Regions from separate parts of the Spirosoma flavus genome, predicted to be linked through region 2. Evidence: riboswitches for the same ligand, from Rfam matches in the RefSeq annotation. Region 2 holds a riboswitch; the other holds the start of a gene.
What was found. A riboswitch is a leader RNA that binds a small molecule or an ion and turns the genes downstream of it on or off. The one in region 2 is predicted to bind cobalamin.
Positions count from the first base shown of each region.

Region 1: linked by a shared signal. The riboswitch ahead of ACYVF1_RS00420 (TonB-dependent receptor plug domain-containing protein) and the one ahead of metE (5-methyltetrahydropteroyltriglutamate--homocysteine S-methyltransferase) in region 2 are both predicted to bind cobalamin.

Region 1 covers NZ_BAAGZL010000001.1:111,840-127,169, forward strand. Annotated here, with positions in the region: gene ACYVF1_RS00410 (sugar phosphate isomerase/epimerase family protein) at 1-327, shown strand, start outside; gene ACYVF1_RS00415 (SDR family oxidoreductase) at 410-1,183, opposite strand; cobalamin riboswitch at 1,220-1,528, shown strand; gene ACYVF1_RS00420 (TonB-dependent receptor plug domain-containing protein) at 1,610-3,547, shown strand; gene ACYVF1_RS00425 (YncE family protein) at 3,547-4,602, shown strand; gene ACYVF1_RS00430 (Dph6-related ATP pyrophosphatase) at 4,599-5,288, shown strand; gene ACYVF1_RS00435 (SDR family NAD(P)-dependent oxidoreductase) at 5,317-6,357, opposite strand; gene ACYVF1_RS00440 (LytTR family transcriptional regulator DNA-binding domain-containing protein) at 6,656-7,477, shown strand; gene ACYVF1_RS00445 (response regulator) at 7,493-7,963, opposite strand; gene ACYVF1_RS00450 (response regulator) at 8,224-8,685, shown strand; gene ACYVF1_RS00455 (PAS domain S-box protein) at 8,807-11,806, opposite strand; gene ACYVF1_RS00460 (chemotaxis protein CheB) at 11,882-13,321, opposite strand; gene ACYVF1_RS00465 (chemotaxis protein CheB) at 13,425-14,465, shown strand; gene ACYVF1_RS00470 (hypothetical protein) at 14,454-14,975, opposite strand; gene ACYVF1_RS00475 (SDR family NAD(P)-dependent oxidoreductase) at 15,072-15,330, opposite strand, start outside.
Region 2 covers NZ_BAAGZL010000008.1:221,526-236,855, forward strand. Annotated here, with positions in the region: gene ACYVF1_RS29575 (putative Ig domain-containing protein) at 1-3,446, shown strand, start outside; gene ACYVF1_RS29580 (LytTR family transcriptional regulator DNA-binding domain-containing protein) at 3,548-3,886, shown strand; gene ACYVF1_RS29585 (autotransporter outer membrane beta-barrel domain-containing protein) at 4,148-5,890, shown strand; gene ACYVF1_RS29590 (acyl-CoA thioesterase) at 6,335-6,742, opposite strand; gene ACYVF1_RS29595 (methylenetetrahydrofolate reductase) at 6,942-7,913, opposite strand; partial or broken gene ACYVF1_RS29600 (6-carboxytetrahydropterin synthase) at 8,055-8,378, opposite strand; gene metE (5-methyltetrahydropteroyltriglutamate--homocysteine S-methyltransferase) at 8,428-10,737, opposite strand; cobalamin riboswitch at 10,884-11,075, opposite strand; gene ACYVF1_RS29610 (Lrp/AsnC family transcriptional regulator) at 11,250-11,711, shown strand; gene ACYVF1_RS29615 (hypothetical protein) at 11,814-12,164, opposite strand; gene ACYVF1_RS29620 (PadR family transcriptional regulator) at 12,547-12,885, shown strand; gene ACYVF1_RS29625 (ABC transporter permease) at 12,873-15,330, shown strand, end outside.

The DNA.
Region 1 (15,330 bases), on a different contig from region 2:
GCGCGGGTACTGCTCGATATTTATCACCTCTACAAAGGCGGCACGCCGGTTGAAAGTTTAAAACTGGTCGGTAAACCGGCGATGGAAATCTTCCACGTCAACGATTACACAAAGGATTTTCCTCGCGAAAAAATCACCGATGCCGACCGTGTTTTTCCCGGCGACGGCATCGCGCCAATCAAGGAAACGCTCAAGATCATCAAGCGCACCGACCAGCCTATTATTCTGTCGCTGGAAGTATTCAATAAAAACTACTACGCACAGGATGCCGCAACCGTCACGCAAACCGCGATGGCCAAAATGAAGGCGATGGTGGCCGGCGTGTAAGCGTTCACTTATTTTAGCACCGTTTTTATCATTCCGTCAGTCGGTCTAAACGATAAAAACGGTGCTTTATAACTTCTAACGCTTAAAACGCCCACGCCATCAAACCGCCATCAACGGCAATTGTTTGGCCGGTGACGTAACCCGAAGCGGGCATACTCAGGAATGAAACTACCGATGCGACTTCTTCCGGTTCGCCAACGCGGTTCATGGGTGTTCGTTTGAGAATACCCGCCAGTTTCTCCGGATTGTTCAGCACCGGCGAGGCCAGGGGCGTTTTGATGTACCAGGGCGCTACCGAATTGACCCGGATACCATCGCCAGCCCATTCTACTGCCAGATTTCGAGTCAGTTGCACCAGCGCGGCTTTAGTCATGCCGTAAAGCGATCCACTGCTCGTACTTGCCAATCCCGACACCGACGAAACAAAAATAACCCGCCCACCCGTATCCGACGATTTTAGGAGCGGATAAGCAGCCTGCGTCATTTCGTAAGCCGAGCGTAGGTTGGTGTTCAGTACTACGTCATAATCAGCGGAACTGTAATCGGCGGTGGGTTTGCGAATGTTCGTACCGGCGTTGTTCACCAGAATGTCGAGATTTCCCCACGTATTAGTAACAGCTTCGATAACCTGAGCCGCTACGTTCGGCTGACTCACGTCGGCAGCTATGCCTTCCACGGTATGGCCTTGTTCTCGGTATTCCGCTAATTTCTGCTGAAGTAATGTATTGTCGCGAGCGACGATAAACACAGATGCTCCCAGCTCAAGGAACTGAGAAACAATGGCTTCGCCGATACCTTTAGTGCCGCCCGTAACAAGCGCGCGTTGACCACGTAGCGACCAGAGCGATGGATTCATAAATCAGATTGTTAAGATATTCTGCAAATAACGCTACCTTTGCGCTTAGTTTTCGGTGCCTGATGTCATTTCGAGATGGCTTTCAAGGCTTAAAAGGGAAGTTGGTGCAACCCCAGCGCTGTCCCCGCAACTGTAAATCATTTTGTAATGAATAATGTATGAAGTATGATGTATAATATATGATAGACGGCGATAGGTTTAGCCATCATACATTATACACCATATATCTTACATCCTACATTACAACTTCGGTTCTCTCTACATGGTCACTGTGCTGATTATCAGTGCGGGAAGGCCCGGACCGATGTGATGAGTCAGGAGACCTGCCGACGATCATCCGCTGTTCTGCTGTTCGGAGGAAACATCTCAACCGCGTGTCGATAGAAACCAACTGGTTTCGACACACTTTTTAACATCAACTGTGAAATGCAAGCCCTTCGGTGGTGGGTATTGGGCCTGTTTGTCGGTTTAGGAGCCGGGCAACGTAGCGTGGCGCAAAACGATACGTTGCGGACGAGTTCGGTGGTGTCGCTGTCGGCGGTGACGGTACGTGCCATTGCGCCCGAACGGTTCATTGCCGGGCAGAAACTTCAACGTATCGATTCTACTACGTTGCTCCAGTTTCAGTTTGGCTCACTGACTGATCTACTGACGTTCAATACGCCATTGGCTTTCAAAAATTACGGCTCTGGCCAGTTGGCAACGGTTTCGTTTCGCGGTACATCGGCGAACCACACGGCTGTACTCTGGAATGGCATCAACATCAACCAGCCGAACCTGGGGCAAACCGATTTTTCAACACTTCCCGTAGCTGGTTTCGACCGATTATCGGTGCAGTATGGGGCGGGTGGATGCGTAGTAGGCTCTGATGCTGTAGGGGGGAGCGTTTTGTTGAGCAGTGCGCCTAACTGGAAACAGAAATTCAGTGTTACGTTAGGTCAGCAACTGGCGTCGTTTCAGAATTACCAGACGCAATTGGGGATTCGGTATGGTGCCAAACTGGGCGAAAACTGGCAGCTTTCTGGACGAACGTTTGGATATCGGCATCAGCTCAACAATAAATATCCTTACCAGGAACGTAGCGGCTATTTCGTCGAACCATCGACAACGGCGCAACGCGGGCTGGTTCAGGATTTATTCTTTCGCCACAAAAGCGGGAAACAGATTTCAGTCAATGCGTGGCTGACTGATAATGACCTAATTATCGCCCCGCAGGACACCATTGCGCGCGAACGTACCCGCACGCAATCGGCTCGTTTTCTTACTACGTATGAAGCCAATCAGCTGAGCATTCGACTGGGCTGGATTCGCGATCTGATTGATTACGCCAAAGAAGATTTCTCAAACCCAAGTCATACCGAAACGGACCGGTTTATTGGTCGTGTCGAACGGGAATTTAATCTTTGGCCGGGCCATCAATCCGTCAATCTAAATCTGCGCGTTGGTGGAGAATGGTCGCATTATCGCACGCGAACGGATGGCTATGGTGGCGGATTAATTACCGAAAATCGACAGGATTTATACGCGTTGCTACGTCTCCAGACCAATCGCTGGCTGGTATCGGCTAATGTTCGGCAGGCGTTTGTTACACGCTTCAACCCGCCTTTGACCCCTTCACTGGGTGTAGAATATAAACTGATTCAACATAGCATCTGGAATGTAATTGCCAAAGGTTCAATTGGTTATAGCTATCGCGTTCCTACGTTGAATGAGCGATACTGGCTCGTACTGGGCAATCCTGACCAGCGACCGGAACGTGGTATGAACATAGAAGGTGGCTTGGCTGCAACTGCTACGTTCTCCGATCAACTAAAATTAACTGCCGAGGCCACCGCGTACCATAATCGCGTCGATGATTGGGCATACTGGAACCCGGCTAAAAACTACCATGTCGAAAATCTGCAACTGGTCGTGGCACGCGGGCTGGAATTCACGACTACGTTGACTTATGCACGAAATGGCTGGCAGGCGGGTTTGCGGACGGGATATGCTTACACGCGGGCGTCGCAGGAACGGGTGTATGATACGTATGCGCAGGACGTAGTCGGTAAACAACTGGTTTATATTCCGGTGCATACCGGTACGTTCAACGCCTATGTGCAACGCGCCAAAACGCGGCTGACCATCCAAGCGCAAACGACCTCCCGGCGCTACGTTACGTTCGACAATACCCAGTTTTTCAAAGGTGTTACGTTGACGAACGTATTGCTGGAGCATTTCATGAAACTTGGCCCGGTGCCGGTTCGGGTGCAGGCACAGGCAAACAACGTATTTGATACGCTAGCCATCAGCGCCAAACGGAATGCTCTTCCGGGACGTAACTGGGCGCTCAATCTGATTATTAATTTTCCTTCTAATACCTAATGAAAAAGCAATCGACAAAAGGACTGGCTCTGGTTTTACTGGCGCTGAGCGTATGGAACTGTAAAACGTCTGATCCGGAACCAACTCCTTATGAGTCAGGTATTTTTATCCTGAACTCGGGTAACTTCAGCGATAATAACGGTACGGTTTCATTTTTGCCGCGCGGTAGCCAGACTATTTTGACCGATATTTTCAGGACTTCTAATCCTACTATGACCTTAAGCGGTGGTATTCAGGGCTATGCTGATATAAGCGGCAAAGGGCTGATTCTGGTTGATAATAGCACGGCCGGGCAGGACAAGGTAGAAGTAGTTGAGTCTCCGAATTTTAAAACGCGCTTTACGCTGAAATCGCCGGATATTGAAAATCCGCGTCAGGTGATTCAGGTTGGGCCAAATCGGGCCTACGTTAGCTGCTGGGACGTATCAGGCGATTTCTCGAAAGGCACGTTCTACAAAGATCCGGGCTATATCGCTGTTGTTGATTTGAATGCCAGTAAAGTCACAAAGAAAATACCAGCCGTGAAAGGAGCCGAACGCATGGTGCTGGCCGGAACGGAGGTGTTTGTGGGCAGCACTACCTACAGCGGAGATAAAACCCTACTAATTGTCGACGCCAATACCGACGAGGTGAAGCAACGGATCGATTTTGTTGCAACGCCGGAACCAATCGGGCTTGACGCCGATGGGAAGCTCTGGATACTGGCCGCAAAAGATTTATTTCAGATTGAGCCTGCCACCCGTGCCACACTCAAGCGATTGACATTTGCGTCTGCACCAGCCAATGTTACGTTCAACGCTGATAGAAGAGCTTTTTACTACACGCTGAATGGCAGAACGTACCGGCTTGATACCAGCTCGAGCACAGCGTCGGGCATGCAGAAAATCGCCCGTTCGTTTAATGCGCTGGGTGTTGATCCGCAAACGAAAGTGATTTATGGGGCAGTCGTTCCGTCGTATAAGCAGGCGGGATACGTAGTGCGGTACGATGAAGGTGGTACGTTGATCGACTCCGTAAAGGCCGAAATTGCGCCATCAGGCTTTTATTTTCGATGAGTCGCGATCGGGCCATTATGAACTGGAGCGGGGGCAAAGATTCGGCCCTCGCTCTGTATCATAGCCTACGGTCGGGGCAGTGGAACATTACGTCGCTACTAACGTCAGTGAATGAGCAGCATCAACGGGTAAGTATGCATGGCGTTCGTATTGAACTGCTTCAAAAACAGGCAGATCGGCTACAGATTCCGTTAGAAATGCTACGTTTGGCCGGCGACGTATCGATGGAACTTTACAACGCTCGAATGGCCGAAATGCTACAGAAATTTGCAGCACAGGACATTACAACGGCCATTTTTGGCGACATTTTTCTGGACGATCTGCGCCAGTATCGCGAAGCCCAACTAGCACAGGTGAATCTGAAAGCCAGCTTTCCGCTCTGGCAACGTAACACGACTGAACTGATTCACGAATTTGTTGATCTGGGGTTCCGGGCGGTGCTGGTATGCGTCAATGAAAAACAACTGCCAGCTGATTTTGTTGGTCGCGAACTCAACTTGGACTTGCTCAAAGACTTGCCCAAAACCGTCGATCCCTGCGGTGAAAATGGGGAATATCATTCGTTTGTGTACGATGGCCCTATATTTTCGTCGCCCATTCCGTTTGTGAAAGGCGAAATCGTTCGGCGAACGTATTCGTCTGAGGGCGGTTGGGATAGCGGATTCTGGTATCAGGATTTAACGTAACGTAGCGCGGATTTCCTCTTGTGTTACGTTAAATCTCATTGTTTCTCTCCGCAGCTTGGTCAGTAAGGTTGGTCAAAAAAGACGAAGATAACGGGGTTTCACTGGCAGCGCCGGATGCCCGGTATTCGCCGATGCCACCCGGATTGGGCAAAAGCGTATTGGCGAAACCCATGATTTCGGACAACAGGCCGGGTGCTACGCCCTGAATGGCGCTGGCAAGTTTAGCGGGTCCGCCCAGAAGACGTTCGGCTTCACCATACCGGCAGGCTTCCAGAACTTCGTGAGCGGCATCCTCCGAATTCATGGTGAACAAAGGTATTGAATCGCCAATTTTAAAAGCCGCGTATTCTTTGCGATGCTGCCCTTTGAACGTAGCGTTACGTGGACTGCCAGTACGCATCAGGCCGGGGCAGATAGTTGTTACGTAGAGGCCGTATTTCTGTAGAGCCGCCCGCAAACCTTCCGAATAGCCAACCAGCGCATATTTACTGGCCGAGTAGGGGAGGAGATGCGGAACCGAAATTTTGCCACCTATCGACGAGATATTAACGATACGTCCCGACGACTCCCCTCGTTTGGCCCGCTCCAGCATCTGCGGCAGGGCTGCGTTGATCAGGTGGAAGGCCCCCCAGAAATGCGTGTCCATCGCTTCCCGGAAATCATCTTCCGTAACGTGCTCAAAAGGCGCTACGCTGATAACCCCCGCATTGTTTATCAATACGTCCACTGGACCCACTTCCTGCTGAACAGATCGAATAAATTGTTCAGCCTGCATTTTATCGGTAATATCACAAACTTGCGTAAATACTGAACCGCCCAGCTGTTCCAATTCCTGCCGGGCAGTGGCAAGTTCTCCTTCCAAACGCGCACAGATTGCAAGTTTCGCTTCTTCCTGTATAAATAGCCTGGCCAGCTCAAGGCCAAGGCCGCGGGAGCCTCCGGTTATAACTACCGTTTTTCCACGGAAATCGAATTTACGTTTTCGGGCCAGTACGGCTCTGACGGAAGCCAGCGTAACCACCCCGGCTGCGGCCCAAAGGAGAGTTTTAGTTGAGGTTGATAAGTGCATGTAAGTTTACTACGTTGATGGTTCTGAGTATATTCCGGGAGCCGGATCACGAGTGGCCTGTTCGGCTTCCCATTCTATGGTAGCATAACCGACCTCACGTCACAAGGTTTGTAATGGTGGGTCTGAACAGCTTGAAACTGTACCGTTTTCGGGCCGTTTCCTCATCAATTTATACGTCAGCCGGGTGAATAAAACTTAGTCGGAGTAGCCGTGTTACGTTTTTAGATTGAAAAGAAACAGTCGCACTAAGATATACGTAGCCGTTGTCCTCTTGTGTGTTACGTAGCCAGCAAGTTCTATGAGTATTATCAAACCGACGCTGCTTCACCCTGAGCGCATCAATTATCTGTCAGGAGCCAACAATTATAGTTGGGTTTACTTTCGGGACGGAGAAAAAAGGTTGCTGGCAAAGCCGATCAGCTACCTTGAAACATTATTGCCCGATTTTATCCGGGTCCATAAAACAGCATTGATCAACCCGGCATATATTACTAAACTTTATCAGCCTCCGCGCCGGAAAATGTCGGGGAAGGTTTACCTGGATACGGGTGATGTATTCCCGGTTAGCCGTCGTCGGTTACAAACAGTGATTGATTTACTGGAACGACAGGCCGAAATAAATAATTCTGGCGGCATCCTTCGCGAAACAAACGCTGAAACAACAAATTTGGTCAGCGAGAAAACCGCAAGTGCGTTTGTATTCCTGGCGACGGAAGACGAGGGCCTGATGCCGATTTTGAACCAGATCGTCACGAATAAAAAGTTCGGGTATAAACTGCATATGACCAAAAGCAGTACGTCTTTGCCTGATTTGTTGAAGCCACTGATGCTCCGCGATTACCCATCGTTGATTTTTATCGATACCCGAACGTCGATGCTGGAAGGCTTGCGTACACTTCAACGGTTAAAGGCAGACAAATCACTTTGTCGGATTCCAGTTATTCTGATCGTGTCGCCGGCCGATCAGCACATTATTAACGGGTATCAGCATCAGGCAAACTCCGTTATTACGTTGTCTGGTGGCTATCCGGTCGTGGAAAGCGTGCTGGAAAGGATCTGTCAGTTCTGGTTGCGGGTAGTAGCCCTTCCAAATACAGTTTCTATGGCGTCGGTCGCGTGATGTAAACGTTGACTATTACGAAAAGTGGATAGGCGGCAACGAAACGGTTTCCCACCAGTAGGCCCGTAATTCCTGAAAGAAACTGATCCAGCCCTGAAAATCAATGGGTTTGATTAAATACGACGCACTGCCAAAAAGGTATGCTTCTTCGATATCGTCCCGAGAACTGGATGAACTCAGAATAACAACCGGGATACGGCTGCTGGCCGCAGGTAATCTTTTGATTTGGTTCAGTAACTGCCAGCCTGCATCGCGAGTTGGCACATACAAATCCTGCAAAATAAGCTTTGGTAGCTCCCACTCCTGCATACTCCATTCACTAAGTAAATGCATGGCCTGATCGGCAGTCTGGGCGTGTACGGGCGTTACTTCAGGAAGCACCTGCTGCATTGCCTTTTTCAAAAGCTGCCAGTGGTCAGCACTGTCTTCGATGACCAGCATTTTTGCCCGGGCGAAATTTCGGTGTGTTTGCTCAGTATTATTCATATAGGTCATAAGTTGAGGGGAAAGTGATACTAAGTTATCTATGTCTATTGATTTACTAGTATTAATTGGAAAAATAATGACGGAAGATGGTTTACCTATAATAGATAAGCAACTAAATAAATATTTTGTTTAAGGAATATGACAATTAATCAAACAAAGGATCAGATGCTGAATTAAACGCTACGTCGGCTTTATTCAGGAGTAACAGACAGTGCTATTTAGAAGATTAAACAGATTCTCAAACCCTCTTTTTTCGAAAAATGAGTCCTCTAACCAAACAAGTACAACAAAATAAACTGCTGGTCATCGAAGATAATGCCGATGAATGGTTCATGATTGAGTGGACTCTGCAAAAAGTTTTCCCCGAAGTTGACCCTATCTGGCGTAAAAATGCAGTTCAGGCACTCGATTATCTGGAAGATTGCCTGGAATGTAGCGGACCGTTACCTAAATTAATTTTACTGGATTTATACCTGCCCAAACTCGAAGCTGGCTTGAACGTATTGCAAATTCTGAAAACGCACTACGTTTATCAGGAAATTCCGGTTGTCATGCTCAGCATCTCCGACGATCAGGCTGATATCATGCAATCCTATGGGCTGCACAGCAATTCGTTTATAGTAAAACCTAACGGATTCAACCAATGGGTTCAATGCTTGGCATCGCTCCGTCACTATTGGCAAGACGCTGTTACGCTGTCCGGACACACGCAAAGGTTTTAAAGTTGCTGGGTTGTAAAGTTATAGAGTTATAAAGTTGCAGAGTTGTAGAGTTGACGGTTATAATGAGAACTCTACAACTTTACGACTTTATAACTCTATAACTTCTCCGCGCTAGTCCTGATCAATACTTCTTCGGAAACGATAACTGGAAACGAGTACCCGTTTCAGGACTACTGTCGACTTCCTGTTGGCATTCCAGTAAATCACATAGCTGACGTACGATGACCAAACCAATACCTTCTCCCGACTTTGTGTGACCCGATTCTGGCAGGCCATCGCCCGTATCCTCAATCGTAAGTTGCCACGTATCGGTGAAGTCTTCCCACCGAACGGTTACCCCTCCCGTTTGTGTATATGTCAATCCGTTCAAAATCAGGTTCTGGGCAATACGTTGGAGTTTAACGGGATCTGTCTCTACCAGGAGGCTTTCATCACCTTCGGCTCGTAGCCAGAGGCCACGTTGATTAGCCAGTGGACGGGCGCTCTCGATAATCTCACTGACTAATCTGGCGACATCGACGGTAGCCAAATTACGTTTTTCCTGACCAGACTCCAGGCGAGCAACATCCAGGAGTTCAGTGAGCATTTGTGTAGCCTGCCTCAGATTCCGATTGAGCATCGATAACATCTGACTACGTTCCTCATCAGAATTGGCTAAATCAAGCAGGCTGGCAGCCCCCTGAATAATACCAAAGTTACCACGCAAGTCGTGCGATGTACTACGTAGAAACTCGCCCCGCTCCCGAATTTGCACCCGAAGTTGGGTCAATAGCTGGATATTTTCGTTCGAATTTTCCAGTTCGTTCAGCAAATTTTCCTGTCGTTCTTCCGCCGTTTTCAGGGCTGTTATATTTTGCCCGGTTAACACAACGCCATCGTCATATTTGACGAGTGTGTGAAGCATCCACTGGGCGTTATCGGGCGAATACCACTCTTCGTAGAAGGATTCATTCGTTTCTAATACCTGGCGCAGATTGGTGAGCGTTTCCTGGTGCCACAACTTATCGGCTATTTTCAGCACCGATTGCCCAAAAAGCTGCTGGATAGGAAGATTGAGATTTTGGGCGAATAATTTGTTGCAAACAGCAATGTTAAAATCGGCTATCTCGCCCTGCTCGTTGCGAACGGGCTTCAGAAAACAAATGGACGTGATTGAGCTGTCGAGGACGGCCTGTAGATACTCCGCTGTCTGCTGAATCTGCACCTCGTTGATTCTCCGGTTGGTTACATCTTCGGTAATTACAACCAGTAGCTCATCGAGTTTATAAGCCTTGAAATGAAACCAGTGATGCATGTTGTCGCCGTCATACCACAGTTCAAAATCGGCTGACTCTCCGGTTGTTGCTACGTGTTTAAATCGATCCAGAACGTTGTTCGACAGGGTAGTAGGGAATGACTCTGAAAAGCGGGTTCCAATAACATCTCTATCTCCAATTGTCCGGGTGTTAAAAGCATTGGATATCAGCATCTCGAAGTCTTCAATAGATCCGTCGACACCGTATGCATTTTTCATGACAACAATCGAAATCGGCGCTGCATTGATCACGGCCTGAAACAAATCGAGGCTTTTCTCCAGCTCCTGCGTTCGTTCCTGGACGCGCCAGTCTAGCTCCTGATTCATCTCTTTTTGCATATGAACATCAGCCGAACTGCCAATGTAGCCGTTGAACTGACCATCGGGGCCATACACCGGCTGAGCATGTTCCAGCATCCACCGATAATCGCCTTCATACCCTCGCAGCCGGTATTCGGCATTAAACCCATGCTGAGCCTTGGTTCCCGACTCGAATGAAGATTGATACGTTGGCCGATCTTCAGGATGTAACGAACTGATTACGCCATGCATCTGTACGTCTTCGATGGTACGTCCTGTAAACTGGCTCCATACCTTGTTCAGAAACGTAAACCGGCCACTGGCATCTGTTACCCAGATGAGTGTCGGTACGTTATCAGCAATTTGATGAAACCACGCTTCGCGTTCGGCCAGCAGCCGCTGCGCGCGTCGGTGTTCAGAAATATCATCGATGGCCAGCAGAATGGAACTCTGTTGGCGGACAACCCGCCGGGCATTGAGCGACAGTATTTTTTCGTCGGCATCAAACGACTTATACGTCATTTCGAATCCCTGGAACTGTACACCCGACGTAATGATGTCAGTCAGCATAAGCCGTAGTTCGGGGATATCCCACTGACGGTTGTCCAGTTCGTAAATGAGCCGTCGCTCGGTTTCACCTTCACTGATCCTAAAAAGTCGATAAAACGCCTGATTCGCACTTTTAACCCGCAGATCGGCATCGAGTACCAGCGTGGCTTCGCGAATTGTACCAAAAATATCTTCGGCAAACTGATAGGCTTCCGACAACTGGTCGTTACGTACCTGCAACTCCTGATTGATGGTCAGCAGCTCTTCATTGGTCGACTCAATTTCTTCCTTACTGGTTTCCAGCTCTTCGTTAATACTCTGTAATTCTTCGTTGCTGCTGATGATTTCTTCGTTGGCCGACTGGAGTTCTTCATTGCTGGCTTCCTGCTCTTCAATGATCGAGCGCATGTCTTCGCGCAGGTTGGCCAGCTCAGATTCCAGTTCTTTGATCCGGCGGTTGCGCGCGTCGGCGGAGCGCGTCGTAGGAACCACGGGTGGCTCCACTTCCTCGAAAATGATCAGAAAAAGCCGCTCTTCACCGACGGTGTCGATCGGGATGGCTTCGATCGCAACGTAATGAACTTTGTTTTTGATTTTTACTTCCAGGCCGCTCTTCCGCACCGATTCGCCCGACTTCTGAACTTTATGAACGGCGTTACGTAGTTCGAAAACGAGCGATGGCCGGGCCATTTTGATCAGGTTCAGGCTGGCTTTTCCCGGTGAAGGTTCGAGAAACAAACCCGTTGACCCCCGAAACTGAAGAATTTCCAGATCCTGATTCACCACCACGCTGGCCGGTACGTACTGATTCAGCAGAAGGTTGTCGATTATTTTGTCGAGATCGGAAGTCGGGCTACTCCACCGATCCTGATGAGGTGGCGTGCTACGTTCGCTGGGAGTGCCTGTCAGTAAAACGGTTTTGGGAGCCAGGGGAGGGCGGTTCGTAATTCGATCTCCTTCGGACAGACGGGGTGTCATGGTGAACGTAGCGCGGCTGTCGACGTCATTCTTTCGGGAAAAAACCTTGTAATTTTTTTCCAGCTGCGAAAACAACTATGTTGACGTACCCACGGTTTCCGACTTACCCAGTATCAGATAGCCGTTTGGGCTAAGGGCATAGTGGAACGTAACGATGGCTTTGCGCTGAAGTGTTGTATCGAGATAGATGAGCAGGTTTCGGCAGCTAACCAAGTCGATACGTGAAAAAGGTGGGTCTTTGAGCATGTTGTGCGGGGCAAATACGCACAAATCCCGCACCGATTTATTGATGCGGTAATGATCGTCTACTTTCGTAAAAAACCGTTGCAGTCGCTGCGCCGATACGTCCATTATTTCACCGCGCGTATAGCTGCCCAAGCGGGCTTTGGCTACGGCGGATTCGCTTAGATCAGTAGCGAATATCTGAATGGTTCGGCTGATTGCCCGGTCGCCCAGCACTTCCAGCAGCAACATGGCCAGCGAATACGCTTCCTGCCCGGTTGAGCAGGCGGGTACCCAGATACGTAGCGCGTCCTGCGGAGGTTTTTCACGGATCAGTTGAGGCAGCAGTAGTTTCTGCAGGTAATCCATGGTTTCGGCATCCCGAAAGAAGGTCGTTACGTTGATAAGCAGGTCATCATACAACAATCCGGCTTCTTCGGGGTGCTGACGCAGGTAATTGGCGTAGTCACGCAGCGATTCCAGTTTGTAGAGCAGCGTCCGCCGGATGATACGTCGGCGAATAGTTGTTACTTTATAATGGGTAAAGTCTACGCCTGTAGCCCGACGCAGAATCTGAATAATACTACGTAGGTCTTCGTTGGCGCCGGCCGTGGGTTCGTTCATCAACGATTCCAGGCTTTCGACCTCCTGATTTTCGGTCAGGGTTGTTTGCTGAAACAAAGCCGTTTGCTCACTAAGTCGCTCCAGTTCACGGGCTATTTCGGCCGGTGGCAGAACCTTGTCTACCACGCCATCGGTAATAGCCGATCGGGGCATACTCTGAAAACGAGCCGATTCGTCCTGAGCCAACGTAATGCCGCCAGCCGCTTTGATGGCCCGCAGCCCGAGCGTTCCGTCGGAAGCCGTTCCCGACAGCACCACGGCAATGGCCCCTTCTTTCTGTCGCTGAGCGAGCGACAAAAAAAACTGATCAATCGGCATATGAATGCTCGAACGGGCTTTTCGCGGAATCAGCGTCAGTACGCCGTCAAGAACTTCCAGATCGCGGTCGGGCGGAACAATGTACAGATGATTCGGCTCCACACGCATCAGGTGTTCGGCCTCGCGAACAGTCATGGCGGTAGCCCGCCCCAGTATTTCGCTCAGGTGACTTTCCTGGGTTGGATCAAGATGCTGAATGTATACAAAGGCCAGTCCAGTGGTTGGCGATAAATTGTTCAGAAGTTCGACAAAAGCTTCCTGCCCGCCCGCCGATGCCCCAATTGCAGCAATTGGCACATTCTGCGATGAGGGCTGGGTTGCGAGCCCAGACTGATCTTGTTTTTTAGCCATACATTTATTCGCGATCTTTCAGCTGAACCAAGCACTCATACTGTGGTTTAGTAAAGATAAGGGTTAGTATAATTGATTCATAAAGGTAAACGTTACCCACAGAATGGCAAAACGAGATATAATCGTAATCGGTACGTCGGCGGGCGGGGTGTATGCGCTAAAGGAACTGGTGGCCGTTTTGCCTGCTGATTTTAAGGCGTCCATTTTTGTCGTTATGCACGTATCTGCGCATTCGCCCAGTTATCTGCCCGAAATTTTAACGACCGCCGGTAAGTTAAAAGCCATCCATCCTAAAGATGGCGAACCGATTCAGCAGGGGCACATCTACATCGCCCCGCCCGATCACCACCTGCTGATTGAGTATGATCAGGTTATTGTGAAGAAAGGCCCCAAAGAAAACCGGTTTCGCCCATCAATCGACGCGTTATTCCGGTCGGCAGCCTACATGCACGGTCCACGGGTTATTGGTATCGTGCTGACAGGCTTGCTCGACGACGGTACGTCGGGTATGTGGACGGTGAAGCGGCTCGGCGGGCTCACGATTGTGCAGGAGCCCGACGAAGCCTTGTATCCGAGTATGCCCGATAGTGTCCTGAATAATGTAGAGGTTGATCACTGTGTATCTATCGCCGAAATGGGATCGTTGCTCAATCAGTTGATCGAGGAGACGGTTCCTGGCAGACCAGATGTGGAACCTGACGTACGGGAGCGGATGGAGGCCGAAGTAAATATTGCCGCTCAGGATAGTGCCTTTGAGCAGGGAATTATTGGTATGGGTGAATTAACCCCGCTTACCTGCCCCGAATGCAATGGCACCTTAATCAGTATAAAAGAAGGTAAACTGATACGTTACCGCTGTCATACGGGCCATGCGTTCACAGCGAGCACGTTGCTGGCCGAAACAACCAAGGTAATTGAAGAGTCGTTCTGGAAAGCGGTACGTAGTCTGGAAGAAACCGTGATTCTACTCGAACAATCTGGAAAACAGTTCGCCGAGGGAGGCAACGCGGAGGCTGCTGAACAGTTTATATCCAAAGCCCAGGAAACCCGTGAACGGGCCCGGATTGCCCACGAATTTGCGTATCAACAGGAACGTCTTAGCGAAGATTCTGCTTTGTTGCCGAATCGAAAGTCAGACAACTAACTGTTTCAGTTTTGCCTGCACTGCATACCGGTCGGTAAGTGCTTTTTCTAATAAATACCGGTAATTGGCTATGGTACGTTCGTAATGGCCAACGAGTTTGTCTTTTCGATCAGGCGAAAAAATAAAGGCGTCAGTTCGCTGTTGCATTTCTTGAAAACGGTTTATTGACGACTTAAGCCAGACAATCTGACTGGTATAGATGGCGATACGTTGCCGCATGATCTCCTGCCGGAACTGATCTGAGTTATCAGGAGAACCAAGTGGATTTTTTAGGGCTTTTTTCCACTGCTTTTCTAATTGACGGATGGGTATGGTAACGGATTTTCCATCGAAAGCCTCGCCTGGTAATTCCGTGCGAATACCATCTTCATGAATAGAGGCTTGGACAATTATATGCCCTTCGGCAGCTATAACGCTCAGAAAATCAAAGACATCATCCAGGCCGATCATGTCACAGGCAAATTCTCTCCATTGGGCTTTTTCATCAAGAGCCGTAAAAGACAAAAGCATAAAGCAGGTACTTAAACAGATAGGATCAAAAATAAAAAACTTCCCGAACGACGTAGCAACTAATTGCTACGTCGTTCGGGAAGCAAAACCGATGATTTACGCAAATTGTTCTTCGGCTACTTCTTTAGCTTTCTGATAAGCTCCTTTTACTGAGTCGGTAGCGGCATCGAGTATGTTTCTGGTTGATTTGCCAACCTTTGCTGCCTTATATCGGTAGCGCATTCGATCATAGGGATTTGCCTGGCGATACGTCAGATACAAACCCGCTACCAGCCCGGCCACTATGCCGAGGCCAACGGCAAACTGTTTGCTACGTTCTTTTTGGTCTGCTGAATCACTTTTAGGCTCCATGTCC
Region 2 (15,330 bases):
CAGAACCCTATGCTTATACCCTGACGACTCCTGGTGGCAGCAACGTCACGGGCACGGCGTCGGGTACGGCGTTTAGTCAACTCCTAACCGCTTCCGCAACCGGCAGTCAATCTTTCTCACTCATCGTGAGCGCCAACAATCAGCTAAGAATGGCGACGACGAGCGTACTGGTCAACGATTTACCGATGCTCACCCTCAACAGCAGTAGTGTCTGCGCAGGCGAGCTGGTGAGTCTATCCGCCACCAGCGGATTGAGTAGCTACACGTTTACCGGAGCCAGTGGACCTATCGCCGGTTCGGGTAACACCCGGACTATAGCAGGGCTACCGGCCAATACGTATAGTTTCACCGTAACCGCTACGAATGCCCAGGGCTGTTCCAACTCAGCGACCACCGCTGTAACGGTAAACCCGCTGCCCAATGCCCAGTTGACGGCTGCCCCCTCGACCACGCTCACCTGTACCAACACGAGTTTGACACTAACGGCAACGGGCGGGACGAGCTACAGTTTCACCGGGCCAGGCATAGCCAGTCAGGATGCGACTACGGGAACGGCAGTCGTCAACGCCAGTGGCTCGTATTCGGTCCTGGTGACTAATACGATCACCGGCTGTCGAAGCGCCACCACGATTACCATTGAGCAGAATATCGCCCTGCCAACGGTCAGCATCAGCCCCACCAATGCTACGTTGACGTGTGCGAATCCAGCCGTGAGTTTATCGGCCGTTGGCACGGGCAGCTACCGCTGGAGTACGGGAGCTACTACGGCCACGATTTCGGTCAGCACGGCCGCTACGTATTCGGTGACGATAACGGGCGCCAACGGCTGTTCGAATACCGCCACTTCCAGCGTGAGTGCCGACCAAACCCCGCCTTCACTCACGGTTAGCCCATCGACGGGCACGACGTTGACCTGCGCCACCCCGGTGGTGAGTTTATCGGCGGCTGGTGAGGGCTCATTGCGTTGGAGTACGGGTGAGACCACGCCGGTTATTTCTGTGAGTACCGCCAATACGTATTCGGTTACGTTGACGGGAACGAATGGCTGTTCGAGTACGGGTAGTGTCAGCGTCATACAGGATCAGAACCCACCTTCGGCCGCCATTGCTCCGACCAGCGCTACGCTGACCTGCACGAGCCCCATACTAAGTCTATCGGCCATGGGCACGGGTACGTATCGCTGGAGCACCGGCGAAACCACCTCCATCATCTCGGCCAGCGCGGCTGGTCCCTATTCGCTGACCGTAACGGGCACCAATGGCTGTTCCACGTCGGCCACCACGACCCTATCGCTGGATACGACTCCCCCTCCGCTGAGCCTCTCCCCGATCAGTGCTACGTTGACCTGCACTACGCCAGTGGTAAGTTTAAGCGCGTTGGGGAATGGTTCACTCCGTTGGAATACAGGTGCCACTACGGCTTCCATCAGTGCTACGTCGGCCGGCACGTATTCGGTTACCCTGACGGGTAGCAATGGCTGTTCGAGTACGGCATCCAGTAGTGTGGCGGTCGATCAGACGCCACCGGCGCTGCTGATTTTACCAGCGAGTGCTACGGTAACCTGTACCAATCCGGTAGTCAGTCTGTCCGCTATTGGTACGGGAAGTTATCGCTGGAGCACGGGGGCTACTACGTCGGCTATCTCAGTCAGTACGGCTACTACGTATTCGGTAACGCTCACCGGCGCCAACGGCTGTTCGAGTACGACCGCGGCCAGTGTGAGTGCCGATCAACTTGCGCCATCGGTGAGCATCAATCCGGCCATCGGAACGCCGGCTAGTACTACGTTGACCTGCAGCACACCAGTCGTGAGTTTGACGGCAGTGGGTAGCGGCAGCTATCGCTGGAGTACCGGCGCTACTACGGCCAGTATTTCGGTGAGTGTAGCGGGTCCGTATTCGGTAACGCTTACCGGCGCCAACGGCTGTTCGAGTAGCGCCAGCGTGAGTGTGAGCGCAGACCAGACCCCACCTTCGCTCTCGATCACCCCCTCGAGCGCTACCTTAACCTGCGCTAGTCCAGTGGTAAGCTTGAGTGCGGTAGGCAATGGTACGTATCGCTGGAGCACCGGCGCTACTACGGCCAGCCTATCGGTCAGTGTGGCCGCTACGTATTCAGTAACCCTTACCGGGGCGAACGGCTGTACGACGGTGGCCACTGTCATCGTCAGTGAAGACAAAACTCCTCCCCTGGTGAGTATCTCGCCAGCGAGTGCTACGCTAACCTGCACCACCCCCGTGGTGAGTCTGAGCGCTCTAGGCAGTGGTACGTATCGCTGGAACACGGGTGCCACCACGGCCAGTATTTCGGTCAGTGCAGCGGGTCCGTATTCGGTTACGTTAACCGGGGCGAACGGCTGCACGGCAACGACCAGTGCCGCTGTGATTTACCAGAACTGCGGCCCGACGGTGGCTAATATTATTCCGTCACAATCGGCTACGGTAGGGAGTGCCTACAGTTATACCATTCCGGCCACTACGTTCACCGATGCCGAAACGCCCAATAGCCTGACTCTGTCGGTGAGTGGCTTACCGGCCGGGTTGAGCTTTGTGTCGCCCAACACCATCACGGGTACACCCTCCACAACGGTGGGCTCACCCTTCACCGTGACCGTGGTGGCTACCGATCCGGGTGGCTTATCGGTTGCGACGACCTTTACGCTGACGGTGCAACCGCGTAGTTTCGCCATTACCGGGGTGACCATGCTGGACTGTAATCACATTAGTTACTTTGAACGACGCATCAATTTCACGGTCAGCTTTGAGGGCACGAATGGTCAACCCATCAGTCTATCGGTCGTCAACGAGGCTACGGCTGTCGCCATCAATGAGCCCTATCAGTTGAACCTGTTCACCGACAACCCGGTGATTGTCTTCAAGGCTCGCCAGCAGGGCACGCCGGGCGAAGCCAGCTTTAGCTACAACTGGCTGGCGTTCTGCGCCAATGGCAATCCGCGGGTGGAGAACGCCATACCGCCCCAGTCGGCGACAGTAGGGCAGGCGTTTAGCTATACCATTCCGGCCAACACCTTCACCGACGCTGAAACACCCAACTCGCTGAGCTTGTCGGTGGTGGGTTTGCCAGCGGGTCTGAGTTTTGTGGCACCAGCTACCATCGCCGGAACGGTGTCGGCCTCGGCCAGTGCGTTCTACAGTGTGACGGTAATCGCTACCGATCCGGCTGGTGGTTCAATTTCGACGATTCTTCCCCTAAGTGTGGTGAACTCAGGTGGCTGCGGGAGTATGTTCACCCTGAAAGTAGGCGACTGGAACGATCCCGCCACCTGGTCTTGTGGCCGAATACCGGTACTCACCGATGCTGTTACGCTCAACCATGCGGTGAGTTTACCCCCTACCTATCAGGCACTAGCCCTGCGGGTGATATACAGTACTACAGGCAGGTTGCTGTTTGGTGCTAGCAGTCGGCTAAAGCTAGGCGGGAATTAACGTCTGAAATAAGGAGTCAGTAACTGTAGCAACGGTTCCTACAGTTACTGCCCCCAACTAAAACTATAAGCACGTTAACCTCCTGCCTTCGGTCAATTCTTATGAAACCAACGCCCTATTTAAAAACTCATCAACCCCATAGTCAGCCCCAGGTGAGTTGGGCGCTGGCCGAAGGCAACTACACCCATGTGCATTTTCACAACGGGGGGTACTACCTGTCGGCCATCACCCTGGGCACTATTTGCCAGCGTTTTCCCTACCTGGTGCGGCTGAGCAAGCAGCTGGCGGTTGATCCTGGGTTGATTGTGGGCCGGCATCGCAACGAGACCCGACAACTGGTGGTGGAGTTCGGGGTGGGCGGTACTAAGCAGGAGGTCGTGATTCCGCGTCGGCGGGTTCGTGAGGTTAAGCAACTCTTACGCGGGCTTGATGTCTGGTGATTTGATTATGTATACTAGGGTTATGAACAGTTAGGCCAGTACGAGGTGGTCCTCTCAGCCGAGTATTATAATCATGTGCGCTGGTTGAATTAAAGCGAAAGAACGCAACGTCTATACGAAACGCTGGCTCTACTGGGGCTGGCGTTTTTGCTTTACCGTTCGCTCAAAAGATTGATTAAAATCTAGGCAAACCTTCGCTTTATCTGCTGACATTGAGTCAATTGCCAAACGTTTATTCATCTACTAAACTATTTCCTTACGATGAAACACTTCTTTTCCACTTTCCTGCTACTGGTTCTGCCTACCCTGCTGCTGGCCCAGGGCAACTATGTAGCTAATAGTAGCAATAACTCCAACACGAATTCTTATGGCACCTTTAACACGCTGGTAGGGCCAGGGGCCGCTGGGGCAGCTACGCTGACAGGAGATCGAAACGTAGCTGTTGGCTACAATGCAGGCGTGGTGCTCACCTCAGGGTATAGGAATAGTTTTGTGGGCGTAGATGCAGGGCGCAACACGAATACGGGTTACCTAAATACATTTATTGGTGCTGAAGCGGGATTGAGTTTGACCAGCGGGCCTAACAATACGTTTGTAGGCGCTGGTGCCGGGCGATCTATGACGGTTAGCGGGGCTAACGTGTTTATTGGGTCACGAGCCGGGACTAGTCTAGCCACGGGCGCATCGAATACGATGGTGGGCTATCAAGCCGGTGCTTATGCCAGTGGAGGAAGTTTGAATATTTTCATGGGTACTTCGGCTGGCTCGTACAATAAATCGGGGAGCTATAATATCTTCCTGGGAATACAAGCTGGCCATGGTAACGATTCAGGCGGCTATAACGCCTATATAGGCAATACAGCCGGATACAATAATTCGACTGGAGAGGCCAACGTGTTTGTGGGTAATATGACTGGGTATAGCAATACGAGTGGTGCCAACAATGTGTTTCTAGGCACCCGTGCGGGCTATTACAACCGCACCGCTAGTAATAACGTCTTTATTGGTTACCAAGCAGGTTTCTATAACACCACGGGCATTGGCAACCTATTTATGGGCAACGCAGCCGGAAGTCAAAGTAACGGGTCTTACAATCTGTTCATCGGCAATGGCTCAGGCGGCAATACCACCACTGGTCTGGGCAACACCTTTATTGGCGATGGAGCCGGACTGGGCAACGCTACTGGTCAGAACAACACTTACATCGGCCGGGCAGCCAACTACTCGGGTAACGGGGCAGGCAATTATAACACGTTTATCGGCTTTGGAGCAGGTACGAACGGGCCTACAGTCAACAACTCCACCGCCATCGGCGTCAACGCCATCGTCACCGTTAGCAATGCGGTGGTTTTAGGCGCACCCGGGGCTAAAGTGGGTATCGGCAACTCGGCTCCCAACAACACCCTGGAGATCACAAAGGGCACGGCCAACCAGTCGGGTCTGCGGTTTACCAACCTCAACAATTCCTCGCCCGCCACCGCCCTCAATCAAACCAAGTTTTTATCAGTCAACGAGCAGGGTGATGTGGTACTAGCTAGTATGAACGGCTCAGCACGTGAAGGCGTGAGTGAATCACTGTGGCAGCGCAAAGGCTCGCTTCTGCAAAGTACCCAAAACGACGCAGTGATCATTGGCAGTAACGTAGCACGAACGCCATCGGGTTATAAACTGTTTGTGGAGGATGGTATTCTGACCGAGAAAGTCAAAGTAGCGGTCAAGAACACGAGTGACTGGAGCGATTACGTATTTAAGCCAAATTACTTACTCAAGCCATTGTCTGAGGTTGAACAGTACATTCAGAAGCATGAGCACCTACCGGGCATTCCATCAGCCAGAGAAGTGGTTGAAAAAGGCGTCGACGTAGCGAAGATGGATGCTAAACTGCTGGAGAAGATTGAAGAACTGACGCTGTACAGCATTGAGCAACAGAAGACCATCAAGCAGCAGCAGTCCCAGATTGATGAATTGAAAGCCCTCATGAAACAGGTTCTGGAGAAGAAGTAAATTCCAAATAATTGCCGCATCACAGCCGCCTGGAGTTATTCCGGCGGCTTTTTTCTTTTTCACCACCGTTAAGTAAAATCACAGATACAAATGAAGTTAGTCTATCAATAACTCACGTACTTTCCCTCACAACCCGAGGAAACGCTCAATGGTAGTGCTTTCTTCATATGGTGTGGATAAAAGCTGAAAAGCAGACGGGTAGTGCTCGTCTGCTTTTTATGTTATAACTATATAAGTAAGTACCAAAGGGGCTAGTTCCTCGGAATTTGAGTGAGAGATTTAGTTGCTTAGAGGAAATAATAAATCAAGTGTCTCTTAAAAAAAGCGTTTTTGGAGAATAACTGAATCAATTGTTATGGCTTGATCATTTAATCTTCCACCCTATTACTAAGCAAGTAAATCTATTATAAGAACGCTTCAGTTAATTTATAGCAGCTTCGTATCTCAAGACAACACGGGGATGGAATTTCGATTCTCGTCCAGAGCCACAAACGTAAATGAACCGTGAATGGCCCGATGTCGTTCTAGCGCATACATTTCCTCCACGTAAATTTCTACTCCGATCCGAATACTAGTATTCCCCACGTGTTCGACTTTTCCAACCAATTCAATAATGGTGCCCGCAGGAATTGGCTGAGTAAAGTTGATTTTATCGGACGAAACCGTCACCATGCGCTTGCGAGAAAATCGAGTGGCTGTAATAAAAGCAACTTCGTCCATTAGTTGCATAGCAGTTCCACCAAACAACGTATCGTAATGATTGGTCGTATTAGGAAAAACGGCCTTAAAAATGCGGGTCTCAGCCAACGCTATCCGCTCAGCAAGGGAATCAGGTTGGTGATTAATGTCCATTCAGAATTCGGGTGATGGCCTTCTACACTCGAAGCGTCGCTGGCAACGCGGGCAGCTAATCGATTCATGTTTGGTAACGCATTTTGTTCCATTCCTTTCATTAGACATAAACGGTATCGTCTTCTGCTACATGGTGAAAGTAAAATAAGGTAAAAATCTGCTCGGCTAATGAAGCCTACTGTTCAGCCTGACTAGCTGATCACAGTTGGTTGTCATTCATCACTTGATAGTCTATCACTGACTGTCTAACCCCTTTCTCCTTTAACATCTGACCAATTTCATCCGCCATATAGATCGACGCTTCAATCTCAGCTTTGCGAATGGCCACACTTTCAATATTGAACCCGAAAGGAATAGACCGCTCCAGGCAGTAGGTCGTCAAGCTAGCAGCAATATCGAGGCATATCTTCACCGATTTGTCAAGAATATCGTCCGATGTTTTCAGTTCTTCCTGCAATTCATCTGGTACGTGAATGCCTAGCCACTCCATAAAATGCAGGGTTTTGGCCGATCCACAGGCGGTAAGTGTAAAAATGAGCGTTGGCGGTTTTACGCGCTGCCTGTTACATCGGTGTGCCAGGTCTGCGATAACCTGCTGAGCATAGTCAAGATTAAAAACGCATTGAGAAATAAAGTACGATACCCCACAGCTCATCTTGTCCAACATCCGGACATCCTCATCATGGAGTACTTGATGCCGTTCCGGGATGGTAACCGCACCGATAACGGAGGTATCCCGGTGTTTGCTCCACAGGTGGTAGGCTTCGGTAAGGCTCGTTTTGATGGGAGAATCCGGTGCGGGTACACCCACAAAAATGGGATAGAACTGGTGGCTATGTAGTTCTTCCAACCAATCCGATAGCTCGCCCGCAGAGAATTTCCCAGCAGGACGGTAAATTATTTTCGGTAGGGGTAAAGGCCCTAGATTACGGGTGGCAAATTCGATTGGATCAAGGGCATTGATAAAGGGAAAGGGCCTTTCTTCGGCTGTTCGGGCCGACTCATCCTGAACATCATAGACCACGAGCGCATCGATATCCAAGCCTACCAGCCGGTCAATTGTTTTTTGGGCAATCTCGGCCACGCGTTCAGGCGTGGTACTGGCTTTGGGTGGCGTAATACCGTAGAGCAGCACGCCTGACTCGCCAGATTTAATCTTTTCTAAAAACATGCGGGTACTTAAGTTATGATTTTAGGCTTCAGACGATTGGCGAAATTACTCCCCAAAATATTCGGCGGAATTATTTTCGGTTTCATGCAACCTGACCGAATGCAGATAAACCCCCTGGTTCCTTTCGATCGGTGCTTTCAGCTAATTAAAAATCCCAATGCAGAGCAGCTCTGTTGTCGCCATTTTACCTCGCATAAAATCCACATCCAGGTTGAGGTTTTTGTGGTCGAGCTTTTCAATCACCTGATCCTATATAATCACTTTAAGCCGTGTCAAATCGATCAGATACCCGGTTGATTCACGAATCTCCCCCTTGACGGTAACAAACAGGTTGTAATTGTGTCCATGCCAATTAGGATTAGCGCACTTGCCAAATACCGCTTTATTCTCTTCAGCACTCCAGTCTTCCCGGTACATCCGATGCGCTGCATTGAAGGTTTCCCGGCGTGTAACATAAATGACCATCGATAACTTTTTAAATCATGAAAGGCGGGCGGTATCGCCCGCCTTTCTCCTAGTAAAGGACGCTTTCGGTACTGATTTGCTCCCGGGCCTGCTGAGCAGCAGCAACCATGTTCGCGATAGCGACTTTGGTTTCCGGCCATTTCCGCGTTTTCAACCCACAATCTGGGTTCACCCACAAGTTTCGGGCCGGTAGTAAGTCAGCGGCCTTGGTTAAAAGCGAAATCATTTCTTCCGAGCTGGGAACCCGTGGCGAATGGATGTCGTAAACACCGGGGCCAATCTCGTTGGGATACTCAAAATGAGCGAAGGCATGCAGCAATTCCATTTGTGAGCGTGACGTTTCGATGGTGATCACATCAGCATCCATGGCAGCAATGTGTTCAATAATGTCATTAAACTCGCTGTAGCACATGTGGGTATGGATCTGCGTTTTATCGGCAACACCGCTGGCCGTTACCCGGAAGGCTTTCACGGCCCAATCCAAGTAATGAGGGCGCTTGGCTTTTCGCAAGGGTAGCCCTTCCCGAATAGCCGCTTCATCAATCTGAATAATGCCGATACCGGCAGCTTCCAACGCCAGCACTTCATCATGAATCGCCAAAGCGATCTGGTTCGTGGTGACATCACGGGGTTGATCGTCGCGTACAAAAGACCATTGCAGAATCGTTACCGGACCGGTCAGCATACCCTTCATATATTTTGCCGTTTGAGCGGCCGCGAATGTAATACAGCGTACGGTCATGTCGTAAGGGCGGCTTACATCGCCATAAATGATGGGTGGTTTTACGCACCGGCTGCCATAGCTTTGAACCCAACCATTTTGGGTAAACAGGAATCCTTCGAGTTGCTCGCCGAAGTATTCAACCATATCATTCCGCTCAAATTCACCGTGAACCAGCACGTCCAGCCCTACAGATTCCTGCCAGCGAATCGTCTCGATGGTAGCCTGCTCGATGGCCTGTTCATACTGCTCCAGGGTCAAATCACCTTTCTTAAAACTGGCCCGCAGCTGCCGAATATCATCCGTTTGGGGAAATGAGCCAATCGTCGTTGTTGGGAACGAAGGCAGTTGGAAGCGGTTGCGCTGAATTTGCTGACGGATTGGGAACGCACTGCTACGCGTTGCGTCAGAATCAGTAATGGCGGCAACCCGATCCTTCACGACTTGCTTATGCACTTTCTCCGAAGAACGGCGACTGGCAATCGCCTTTTTGTTGGCATCCAGTAACTCCTGGGCCCCTTCAACGATTTGCCTGAGTTCACTAACTTCAGCTAGTTTTTGTTTGGCAAAGGCCATCCAATTTTTAATGTCTGGGTCCAGTGCAGTTTCCCCGTCAAGGTCAATCGGACTATGTAGCAACGAGCAGGATGGTGCCACAATCACACGATCAATACCTAATTTTTCAACGGCCTTATTAATCAGGCTCAATGATCTCTCGTATTCGTTTTTCCAGACGTTACGTCCGTCAATAACACCCAATGAAAGCTGAAGCTGTTGAGGAATCAAGGCCAGCACTTCATCTAGTTGCTTAGGGGCGCGAACCAGATCAATATGTAAGGCCTGAACGGGTAGGTTCACAGCTAAAGCCGTATTATCCAGTAGGCCTTCAAAGTATGTGGCAACTAGCAGGTTAACGCCACTCACTTGGTCAGCCAGCGTACGATAAGCATCGTTAAACGCGTCCTTCTCTTTTTTCGACAGATCAAGCGCCAAGAAAGGTTCATCCAACTGAATCCACTGAGCCCCTGATTCTTTCAGCCGGTTAATAATTTCGATATATACCGGAATCAGTTTACTGATCAGATCAACGCGTTCGAAACCTGGCTCTTTTTCTTTACCCAGCAGTAGGTAACTGATGGGCCCCACCAGCACAGGCTTGGCCTTGGAGCCTAGGGATTGTTTTGCTGTGTTGTATTCGTCAAATACGTTTCCGTGGAAAATGGTGAATTCCTGATCGGTCGTAAATTCGGGAACGATATAATGGTAATTCGTATCCAGCCACTTCGTCATTTCCATGGCCGTCAGATCCAGCCCTTCTTTCTGGTAGCCACGAGCCATCGCGAAATACAGATCAGCGATCCCCTTCTCGTCTACTTTAGCTGAAAGTGATGCATACCGTTGAGGAATAACCCCCAGCAACAGGCTCATATCCAGTGTCTGATCATAAAAACTAAAATCATTGCAGGGGATCAGATCGATACCCGCCTCCAGTTGGGTTTGCCAGTTTTCCTGCTTAATGGTTTGGGCCACCTGGTTTAAGGCCGTCAGGTCGATTTTGCCTACCCAATACTGTTCAGAGGCTTTTTTGAGTTGTCGTTGTCCACCAATCCGAGGGTAGCCCAGGTTCTGAGTTCGCATTATCGTTACTTGTTTGGTAAAGAACAGTTGAACGTGCTTTGCTAAACGAGACAGCGGCTCCGGGAAGGACACACAGATACAGTGGCAGCCATTTGTATAGCTGTTCAGGTAAAAAGGTCAGACTACGTGTTTTATTCCGCGAAAACATTATCCAGCTGATATAGGCAGATATCCTGACTTGTAACCTGGCGTCCGTCCTTCCCAACTCTAAATCAGTCAGTGGACATGCATGAGACGACAGAGGGTACGTTACTTACAGTTGCGCGACAGTTCGTGATTTTCACACGATTCCCTCTACATTCCGACTTTCATCGAAAACCTATTCCAGTTGCTATAGAAAAGAACGATTATTTTAAGCCTGTAAGGGGATTAAAATTCCATACAAAGCTATAAATCAAGATTCAATATCTAATTTAATTCGGTTATTTTAGAATAATTATCTATTTTCGTTTCATTAATAGATAATTATTCTTTTAGAAGGATATATTTCATTACCAACAGATAATTATCCTATGGAAAAACTGGATGAAATAGACAGACAGTTACTCGAATTACTGGCAGAAAATTCAAAATTGACTATTAAAGAGTTAGCCGATCGGGTGAATCTAACGCATACGCCGGTTTTTGAACGAGTAAAGCGATTGGAGCTAAGCGGTTACATTAAAAAATACATCGCCTTAGTAGATGCCGAGAAGCTGGGCTATGGATTAATCATTTTTTGTAATATCAAGCTGAAACAGCACGATAAGCATATAGGTCATGAGTTTGTGACCGACATTGTTGGGCTGAAGGAAGTAGTTGAATGTTATAATATTTCAGGAGATTTTGACTTTCTATTGAAGGTTTATGCGAGAGATATGAAACACTATCAGGACTTTGTGTTCAATAAACTTGGCTCGGTGACCAGCATTGGAAGCACCCATAGTACCTTTGTCATGAGCGAGAACAAAAACTCCTATAATGTTAACTTTTAGTCCATAACTTGTTTATCTCGCCAAACGGCCGATTTTTATATACTCTCTCGTCTCATGTAGGAGCCTTTTCTGAGAACCTTCATCTCACGCTGGATGAACGCATTATTGTTCTTGAATGGAAAGAAGGAATAAATAGTAATTCTTGTCACCTGCGACAAAGCCAAGTTGCTTATCACTCTGGTAATAAGTACCGCTGAAGTTGACTTTCAAACCTGGTTTTTGAAAGTCAGTAGCTAAGTTACAAGTGTAACCCAGATCATGGGAATCAAAGCTATTGGGGACCCGAATAAAGTAGCTGCTTTGAGCGGAATCGTAATAAACCACACCGCTGGTATTTTTAACCTGTTTAACTAAAGCTCCAGCACTAGCGCAGCGGGGGGCAAGGGCCTCTTTTGTTTGACAAGAGCCTATGCTCAACAATAAGCTTACAAGTAGGAATAATCTGGCTCTCATATCGTTGATCTTTGCCTAAAAGATTCCCAGTGTACGACAATAGTTGGAATGAAAATCGATTTCCATCCCTTTTACGTGCTGACTTATAAAACCTACTTTATCTCAACTGGGAGCGATTCATGAGACAAAGGATTTCTAGATGAAAGCGCTTGCACTTCCAGAAACAATTCACCACCAGATAAACAATCAATGAGCTGTCCGCTATAGTACATTAATTGTCCATTTTTGGACAAAATTGTAGCTATTAATTCCACAAAACAGCTTTGGAAATGAGTACAAGCCTAGATAAAGAGTTTGGCCGAGTATTTGTACGACAAAGTCTATATTAATAGTACTAAGCTGACGAAAGAAGATATAACGGCGATTTCAATCCTTTTTCGCTATGAAAAGAGCCTTTTTAGGGGAGCTAGAGGAAGTTGTCTTACTGACAGTGGCCGCTCTACAAGAGCAGGCTTATTGCGCCTTGATTACTCAAACAATTGACCAACAGATGGCCCGTAGCATCAGCTTCCCTACGGTCCATACCACCCTGCAACGGCTTCAGGAGAAGGGTTTAGTTTCGTCAATGATGGGTGGTGCTACTGCCGAGCGGGGAGGTCGCCAAAAACGCCTGTTCACCCTCACGACGGCCGGTCAGCGTGCGCTGATCGAGTGTCGGCATCTGCGCAACCAGCTGTGGCAGCAAATTCCTACCCCCGTTTTACAGCTATGGGGCGCTTAACGGATGATGAAAAACAAAATCCAAGGCCACCCCGCTGGGCCAACTGGCTGTTGACCCAGTTCAGTCCACCTGGCCTGGAAGATGAGTTGCAGGGCGATCTGCTCGAAATGTACACGTACTGGGTGAAGACCGTCGGTGTACGGGACGCCCACTGGCGGTATGCATGGGCGGTTCTGCGGTTGATTCGCCCTTTCGCCTTGTCTAGTACCCAACAGACGAATGATTATTCCCAACCCAATCCCCTTAGCTCGACGATGTTACTCAATTATGTCAAAGTTGCCTGGCGCAACATGATTAAAAGCAAATCATTCTCTTCCATCAACGTATTTGGGCTGGCCCTGGGCATGACCTGCTGCCTGCTTTTGATGCTGTACATACGTAGTGAATTGTCGTTCGATATGTACCACCAACATGCCAAGAACTTGTATTTGGTGGGGTCACGGGCGACAATTGGCCAGAATACGGGACAGGAGTTTTCGATGGCGTCTGCGCCTTATGGGCCAGCACTCAAAGCTGAATATCCAGAGATCGCGCAGATGACTCGCTTATACATCGCCGATGAAAAGTCGTTGCTCCAGGTGCGTGAGCCGGGAAAGCCGTTGCAGTCTTTTTACGAAACGAAAGGCTATCAGGTCGATTCAACCTTCTTCGATTTGTTTACCTATGCCTTTACCGAAGGCGATCCCCGAACCTCCCTGACAGACCCGCATTCGGTCGTATTGTCAGATGCGGTGGCGGCTAAGTTGTTTGGCACGACGTCGGCGTTGGGCCGGTTCGTTCGGATCGGGGGTGAAGCGGGTATGGGCGAAGAATTTAAAGTGACGGGGGTGTACCAAAACACCAGAACCAATTCGCATATCGACGCTCGGTTTTTTATTCCCCTTGCCGCAGGCGAAATGGGAAACTACCTGCGCGAAGGGCATCCGGATTTTGCCAATAACAATATGTTTCTGACGTATCTGCGGCTACTACCCAATACCGACCCCCAGGCATTAACCCTGAAGCTGCCCTCCTTTATCGAAAAATACGCTCGCGCTGACCTCAAATCAGTGGGTTTCGATCGGCAGTTGTTTCTAGTGCCCGTTCCCGATCTGCATCTGTACCCAAATTTCCAGTCGGTGGTTACGCCGACCAATAGCGTTACCTACCTCTATATACTGGGATCGATTGCCCTATTTACCCTGCTGATTGCCTGCATTAATTTCATGAACCTAGCAACGGCGCGTTCGGCCAAACGGGCAGCCGAAGTGGGTGTTCGGAAGGTAATGGGGGCGCAGCAGGGGGCGCTTGTGTGGCAGTTTCTGGGCGAATCAATCATACTTACGTTCCTGGCATTTCTGATTGCGCTGGCGCTGGGTGTTTTATTCTTGCCGATGTTTAATCAACTCACCGGTAAGGCCCTGTTGGTTAGCGAATTGCTTGAGTCACAGGTTCTATTTGCTTTATTGGGAATGGCCTTGCTGACGGGTTTATTAGCAGGCAGTTATCCGGCTTTTTATCTGTCATTATTTGACCCGGCGAAGGTGTTAAAAGGTAAGTTTAGCAATTCGCTGTCGGCCGTAGCGTTACGTCGTGGGTTGGTCGTATTTCAGTTTATGGTATCGGTTGGTCTGGTACTGGCCTCGTTTATCATTCAGAAACAGATGCACTACCTGCGTGATAAACCGCTGGGCTTTACGCAGAATCAGCAGATTGCCATTCCCTTCCGGAGTAGTGAGTCGCGCGCGGCTTACACCGCTTTTCGAAGCGAAATTTTGCGAAATAATCAGGTGGTATCAGCCGCCGGGACTCAGTTCTATCCCGGCATTGCTAACCAGAGCGATATGGTATTTCACCGTCCTGACCAAAGCGTTACCCAGGGACAGGACATCCGCACCAATCGCATCGATTTTGAATTCCTGCAAACCATGGGTTTCCAGTTGAAGCAGGGCCGTTTGTTTTCGCGCCAGTTTCCGGGTGATACAGCGAACCGACTCATCGTCAACGAAGCTACGTTACGCAAGTTCCAGATACCAGAGGCCAAAGCTATTGGTCAACGGCTGGACTTCGACTGGCAGGGTCAAACAACTTCCTTTGAGATCGTAGGGGTAGTGAACGACTTTCACTATGAAGACCTGCACCAGCCTATTACGCCTTATGCGTTCATGTTGAGTCGACGACCCAGTTTTAACTACATTATCGTGCATGCCAACACTGCCGACATGACGAACATATTGGGTTTTCTAGAGCAGAAATGGAAATCGTTACGTCCCGACGAACCGTTTGAATATACGTTCCTGAACGAAGATTTTCAGAAAAACTACCAGGCTGAAGCCCGTACGTCGCGGATTGTACGCACGTTTACGATCATTTCCATTTTGATCTCGTGCCTGGGCCTGTTCGGGCTGGCTACGTTTGCTGCCCAGCAACGTCGAAAAGAAATTGGCGTACGCAAAGTGCTCGGCG